2 regions of the Roseibium sp. SCP14 genome follow, and region 1 is predicted to be linked to the other one. Evidence: riboswitches for the same ligand, from Rfam matches in the RefSeq annotation. Region 1 holds a riboswitch; the other holds the start of a gene.
The links. A riboswitch is a leader RNA that binds a small molecule or an ion and turns the genes downstream of it on or off. The one in region 1 is predicted to bind cobalamin.
Positions count from the first base shown of each region.

Region 2: it holds a riboswitch for cobalamin, as region 1 does, so the genes downstream of both, ABLQ08_RS19780 (hypothetical protein) here and cobU (bifunctional adenosylcobinamide kinase/adenosylcobinamide-phosphate guanylyltransferase) in region 1, are expected to answer to the same signal.

Region 1 covers NZ_JBDZYH010000003.1:775,906-779,316, forward strand. The annotation lists gene cobW (cobalamin biosynthesis protein CobW) at 1-932, opposite strand, end outside; gene cobU (bifunctional adenosylcobinamide kinase/adenosylcobinamide-phosphate guanylyltransferase) at 929-1,480, opposite strand; cobalamin riboswitch at 1,514-1,726, opposite strand; gene ABLQ08_RS16150 (FAD-dependent oxidoreductase) at 1,778-3,121, opposite strand; gene ABLQ08_RS16155 (SOS response-associated peptidase) at 3,367-3,411, shown strand, end outside.
Region 2 covers NZ_JBDZYH010000004.1:588,338-591,748, reverse strand. The annotation lists gene ABLQ08_RS19790 (ABC transporter ATP-binding protein) at 1-696, opposite strand, end outside; gene ABLQ08_RS19785 (DUF1636 domain-containing protein) at 693-1,097, opposite strand; gene ABLQ08_RS19780 (hypothetical protein) at 1,087-1,362, opposite strand; cobalamin riboswitch at 1,470-1,682, opposite strand; gene ABLQ08_RS19775 (nuclear transport factor 2 family protein) at 1,875-2,300, shown strand; gene ABLQ08_RS19770 (S9 family peptidase) at 2,782-3,411, shown strand, end outside.

The DNA.
Region 1 (3,411 bases):
CCCTTGATGCGCAAAACTCCCTTCAGGCCCATGGCTTGGAGAACCTTTTGCTCAACCGCTTTCATGCTTTCGAAAGCCGGAATTTCCAGGACGTGACTTTCAAAATCGTCGTGATGATGATGGTCGTGGTGATGTTCGTGATGATTGCCATCTTCATGTTCGTGCTCGTGGTCATCATCATGATGATGATGGTGATGCTCATGGCGAGACGCCATGTCATCCTCTGCGGCGGCCTCCCGACCAAGCAGAACTTCAATCGGCAACGTTCCCTTTTCCGACGAGACGATATGTACTGTTGGCCTGACGTCTTCCGAAACTTTCCTCTGAACGGCGCTCAAGGCATCTGAAGACACCAGGTCGGCCTTGTTCAACACAACAAGATCGGCACAGCGAAGCTGGTCGTGGAACAGTTCTTCTACGGGACTTTCGTGATCCAGCGCTTCATCTGCAGCGCGTTGCGCCTCGAGAGCCTCCTCGTCCAGTGCAATCCGGCCTTCGGCAAGTGCAGCAGCGTCCAGAACAGTCACCACCCCATCCACGGTGACCTTCGGCTTTACACTCGGCCAGGAAAACGCCCGAACCAGCGGTTGCGGCAATGCGAGACCGGAAGTCTCGATGACAATATGCTCAGGTGGCGTATCGCGAGCGAGCAGCATTTCCATGGTCGGCAGAAAATCGTCAGCCACCGTGCAGCAGATGCAGCCATTGGTCAGCTCCACCACTTCTTCAGCCGAGCAATCCGGATCCGCGCAGCCGTTCACAAGCGATCCGTCGAACCCCATGTCACCGAACTCATTGACGATCAGAGCAATACGCTTGCCGTTTGCGTTCTGGAGAAGGTTCCGAATGAGTGTCGTCTTGCCTGCTCCCAGAAACCCGGTGACGATCGTTGCCGGAATTTTCTGGCCCGGCTGCAAGGTAGAAGTGGTCATAATCTGATTTCCGGTTGAGTATTGGGTTTCAAAAGCAGCGGTTGCCCGGCGGCGACAAACACCACCTGACTGCAAACCTCCGCAATATCCTGATTAAGTCGGCCCTGCGCATCGCGAAACGACCTGGAAAGTCGGTTCTCCGGCACGATGCCCATCCCGACCTCGTTCGAAACGAAGATACAAGATCCTGGCAAGTTCCGGATTGCTTCGCAGAGCCGGTCCGTTTCCAAGCCGATGTCTCCTCCGGAGAAGGTCAGGTTCGAGAGCCAGAGCGTCAGGCAATCCACAAGAACGACCCGCTGAGGGGCACATTCACGCTCCAACGCCGCAGTGAGATCCATTTGTTCTTCGACGGTTACCCAGCCAGGGCCTCGTTGTTGCCTGTGGGCCGTGATCCGCTCAGCCATTTCAGCATCGAATGCGGCCCCGGTTGCCACATAGACCTTTTCAAGGCCCGATCGAACTGCAAGGGTTTCTGCAAAACGGCTTTTTCCGGAGCGGGCTCCGCCAAAAACGAGCGTTGCTCGCGGGCTGTTCTTATCCGTCACCTTGTTCTCCCGACCGTCCACCCGACAGCGCTTGAGGTTGCTTCAGCGACGGCCGGTCTCCTGGCTCGCGGCTCATCGCGTTCTGCACTCCTTCCCGGCCGGACAGGGCCAGTGGCTCTTATGCAGGCGCTCACCGCTCACAGTTGCGGGGGCAGCTCCGGATCAGGGTCTCGATGCCCTTACCGGATTCCCGTTTCATCCGGATTCGGCAAAGCCGTCTCCAGAACCGTCAAATCCCTTCCTAACCGGATTGTGGCGATGAAACAAGAAGGCAGAAGCAGCTCATCTATAAGGAAACTAAACCTGGATCCGGTCTGCGACATGGATAGCGAGGCTGACACCTGTCAGTGTCGGATTGACGGCCATTCTCGTCGGTATCAGTCCGTTGGTGGCAAGGTACAAGTTGTCATAGCCCCACACACGACCCTGGTAATCGCTGACACCGGTGCCGTTGTCATCTTTCGACATGCGGGTCGTTCCCGTCATGTGTGCAAAACCAAAAGGCATCCAGGTCAGCGAACACCCGTCCCGGGTGCGTCCGATCAGATCCGTTAGTTCTTCAGCCTCCTTTTCCGCGTCGGTCATTCTGGCAAGATCAGCGGCCGACAACGGAACATCGAAGGTCACGCGTCCATCCTCGTGGAAGATCGCCCGCTTGTGTTCTTCATTGTCGACCGGGCAGATTGACTGGATCTCAACCAGACGGTTTGATCCGATCTCGACATCGTCACCGGCGGGGGTGAATGGCGAAACATCATGCAGGATCAGCGTGTACCAGGGCGCGGTTTCGCTTGGCCGAACCTGTATGCGCGGATCGATATCCGTCTGACCGTCTGCACGGCAGAACTCGGGATCAAGAACAACCTGACACACAGCCAAGGGATGATAGGAAAGATACCGACCCAGTGCTTTTGGCCGAATGCCCGACAGGAACAACAATTGGGGCGTGGCGATTGCGCCACCTGCAATCACGTAACTCGCCGCCTCGATGCGTCCGGATGCCGTCTCCAGCCACTTGACCCTGTGACCCTCATGCACAACACGAACCACCCGGTCCCGTCGTATCGACACATTCTTACCAGCCGCTGCATCTGCATCCAGAATGTCGATTGATCCGGTGTATCGCAGCTTTCCGTCATCCCGATAGTGCCCGGCTACAGGAAGTGCTGAGACAACACGACCCGAGGCTTCGGCGCGAGGTTTGAGCGCCGCCGCGATGCGTTGCTGACGGACTGAACGATCGAGAGTGTCGGCCTGTACACCGAGATACTTCTCCGCCAGCAGGTAGCGCTCTGACCACACCTCTTCGCTCATCAAGGGCCATAGCGCGTCCCCGCGCGGGCACAGGTTCGTCCAAATCACTCCCTGGCCACCGACGGTGCGCGTGACCGCGGCCCCGGGAAGTGCGTCGCGGGGTACGCTGTCGTCGAAAAACTCCAGGTATTGCGTAGCAGCCGGGAGGTAGCTGTCCGGTTGCCTGATGAACCGTTCCGAGTTGCGGTAATGCGATCCCGGCGGCTCCGAAATCGGTTCTCCCTGTTCAAGTACAAGAACCTTTGCCCCTCTTTCGGCCAATCTGCGTGCAGTGGCAATTCCAAGAGGGCCGCTTCCGGCAATGACAACATCATGCTGCAAAGACATCGTGACCTCCTACTCTGGGTGGAGCTTATCATTTCCGCACCAGTCAAGCCACGGACCACCTCGCAAGGATGATCTGCCCACGGAACGGAAAAATCCGAAGCAGTTCAAAGGCCGAGAGAAATCTGTGCGCCCCTAACTGCCCTTCAGCGAGCTTCGATCTTCCGCGCAAAACCCGGTTGAGACAGACTTTCATTGAAACCCGGTTTGTCCTTTAATCTGGTTTGGCAGCAGGGAGCACGACGAGCATGTGCGGCCGTTACACACAGATCAGACCCTGGCGGGAGATCGTC
Region 2 (3,411 bases), on a different contig from region 1:
AATGTTTTCGGGTGTCAGAACCGTTTCGGGAGTTCCGAAGCCAACCGTGTGACCCTTGTGAAGAAGCAGAACCCGGTCACAGACCTCGCTTGCAAGATTGAGATCATGCAGGCTGGCGACAATCGTGATGTTGAGACTGCCGATCAGGGAAACGATCTCCAGCTGATGCCGGATGTCGAGATGATTGGTTGGTTCATCCAGGATCAGCACCTGTGGCTCCTGTGCCAGCGCACGGGCCACCATTACACGTTGCCGTTCACCACCGGACAGGGTGCCAAAGGAGCGGTGCGAATATGGGGAAAGCCCCATTCGTTCGATTGCGGTTTCTACGATTTCCGCGTCCCTTTTGCCGCTTCTTGCAAGGCCTGATCCATGCGGACGACGCCCGAGGGCGACGATCTCGTATACAGACAGGGCGAAATCCGTAGGCTGTTCCTGAAGGACCGCGGCAACCTTTCTTGCCGCTTCACGCGAAGACATCCTCCAGATGTCGTGGCCGTCCAGAAAAATTGCGCCTTCACTCGGTTTGTGGAACCGGTAGAGCAATCGCAAAAGCGTGGATTTGCCGGCTCCATTGGCACCGGCAATTCCGAGGACCTTCCCGGCTTCAAGGTCAAAACTGACCGGATGCAGGATCGTTTCGCCCTGCCTCACCTGCCAGCCCGCCTTTCGGACCGAGAGCGACACACCATTCATGAAACAGCAGCCTTGTTTGCTTCAGTGACGATCATCGCTGCCGGTATGCGCGCCAATGCCGAGCGCTTCAGTTTGCCCGGACGTTGACCGGACGAACACCAGCCGTCTTCCAGGTCACGATATTGCCGGGCAAAGGCAACAAGATCATCGATGTCTTCATCCGGATCGATATCCCCGAACAGATACGTCGCCTTGTCGCTGGCCCGGAACGCAACCGTACAGGGACGTGAGCATCCGGCCATGCATGCAATGCCGGAAATTTCAAACTCATCCCCCACGACCGGTACCGCCAGTTTCAGGGCGTCCTGCAATTTGCTGATCAACTCAAAACCCGGCCGGCAGTCGCTCCCGCTGTAACGGCAGGAGGTGCACACGAATATCCTGTGAGGATCAATGCTCATCGGCGCCCCCTTTTTTCGAGAAGAGGTTGTGCACCTGTGAGCGCTGACCTGGAAAATTTCCACTCTCCCTGCTTTTGCCAGACAAAGGGGTATCTCCGTGCAAATTCGATTCTTGTAATGTTATTACATTACCTATTCTCTGATTTGCAACCATCGTATCGCGCCCGTTTGGGCACATTGCACGAGCAGCCCGCTCGCTGACGCTGCTGGCCTTGTCAAGAAAGACAGGAGTATGAAGTGATCTTTTTTGTATTTTCCGGTTCATATCGCCCTCCGCGATTGCGCGGAATGCTGAAGAACCGAATGTCGAACTTTGTCAGCAGATGCTGGTCAGCCATATCACTCGCTCCTCCGGAACACCCCGCCCGGGTTGAAGTTGAAGATGAAATGGCAGGTCTCCTGACTTACGGGTCACAGCTCGCCTGATCCTTCCCGGGGTCTCCCCAGTGGCGCTTTCAGGTCCGCTCACCGTTCACAGTTGCGGGGGCAGTCACGGATTTGGTGCCTGTTGGCTACGCCGCACCGTGTTCCCTTTTAATTTCGATCCAGAACTTGGATTCGAAAACCATGCCTTTTTGATTGGCGCAAATTGCTGAATGTGTCAATCGGCAAACCGACACCCATCTACCGGGCCACGACATTCGCCGGGACAATGCTGAAATTTAGGATTGCGCCTGACTAAACGCGTTTTAACTTGATCGTCATGTCCGCCGGAAGCACCATCTGAGAAGCAAATCAAACCGGGATCTCACTCATCAATCGGGGAGCATGGGTCACATGCCAGGTCAGCAGAACAGATATAGCTTCAACGGGCCGCTCCAGACTGTCTTTCAGGATTTCATGGCCGATTGGGTTTTTTCAGATGACCACACGGCCCAACAGATCATGGAGACCTACTTCACACCTGATTTTTCAGCTGAGATCGACGGCAGGCATCTCTCCCATGACATTTTCCAACGTCGCATAGGCCGCATGCGCCAGGATGCGGAGGTCGAGGAGCAGGATTTTGTCGAGATGGCTGAGGATGGTAACAGGCTCTTCAGCATGCACAACACACGGGGCAAGTCGCTGGTGTCAGGTCAACGTTTCGAGACCCGCGCGATTGCCTTCTTCCGCTTTGACGGCAAGCGGATCAAGAAAGGCTACTTGAACAGCGTGACCCCGGGAGATCCGAGCGACGCGGACTTCGCATCCCGCAGCTGATGCCCGGCAATCCCGGGTCCTCTTGCCGAGGCATTTGAGACTAATTTGTTCGTTGTCTTTCGCCGCGGATCTCGTGAATATTTCAAACAGAAATTGATACACTCTACAATCCGCTGATGCACTGGATGTGCTCTTTCACGCCTCCATCTCCATACCCCCATGTTTGTACTTTTTTCCAATAATCGCGCTGCTTGTTGTCCTGCCGGGACGTTGGGTCTGAGCCGTCCCGATGCTCAACTTCTTGCTGCTGGTGATTTCTCAGCTTGTACTGACTGATGTAAGCTGACAGTTCGACATTCCGAAAAACCTTGTGACTTAGCAATTTCTCTACGTGACAGCATTTTCAAAAATGCGGTTCGCAATCGACCGATTCCGACTGCGTAAAACCAAAAATGCCCTCACGTAGTTTTATTGTTCTTTCAGCTGAATTCCGTGCGATCTACCCTTGCCTTCAGCAGCCAAAATTCTTACCTCGGAAATCATGAAACAGGATGCTTTTCCCCCGCGCGCCGAAGCGCGCCCCGAGACCCTTGAAACCCACGGCATTTCACGACAGGACGACTATGGTTGGCTGCGCGCAGACAATTGGCAGGACGTCATGCGGGACCCTTCCGTTCTCGACGCCGATATTCGTGCCTATCTGGAAGCGGAAAATGCCTACCAGGACGCACAGATGGAACCGACCCGGGAGCTGCAGGAGAAGCTCTTTGCCGAGATGCGTGGCCGGATCAAGGAAGATGACAGTTCCGTTCCCTCTCCCGATGGTCCCTATGCCTACGGCCTGAAATACGAAACCGGTGGCCAGCAACCGATTTTCTTCCGCACGCCACGTGAGGGCGGTGAAGAGACCATTCTCCTGCACGGTGACAGCGAAGCTGAGGGCAAGGCCTACTTCAAGCTCGGCGGTGCCAGCCAATCCCCGGATCACAAACTGCTTGCCTGGGCGTATGACGACAAGGGTTCCGAATATTACTCCCTGAGACTGCGTGAGGTTTCTAGCGGCAATGATCTGGATTACAGCGTCGAAGATACGGGCGGCGGCGGGGTCTTTTCCGCCGATAGCAAATTCGTTTTCTATGTCCGTCTCGATGACAATCACCGGCCGTCCAAA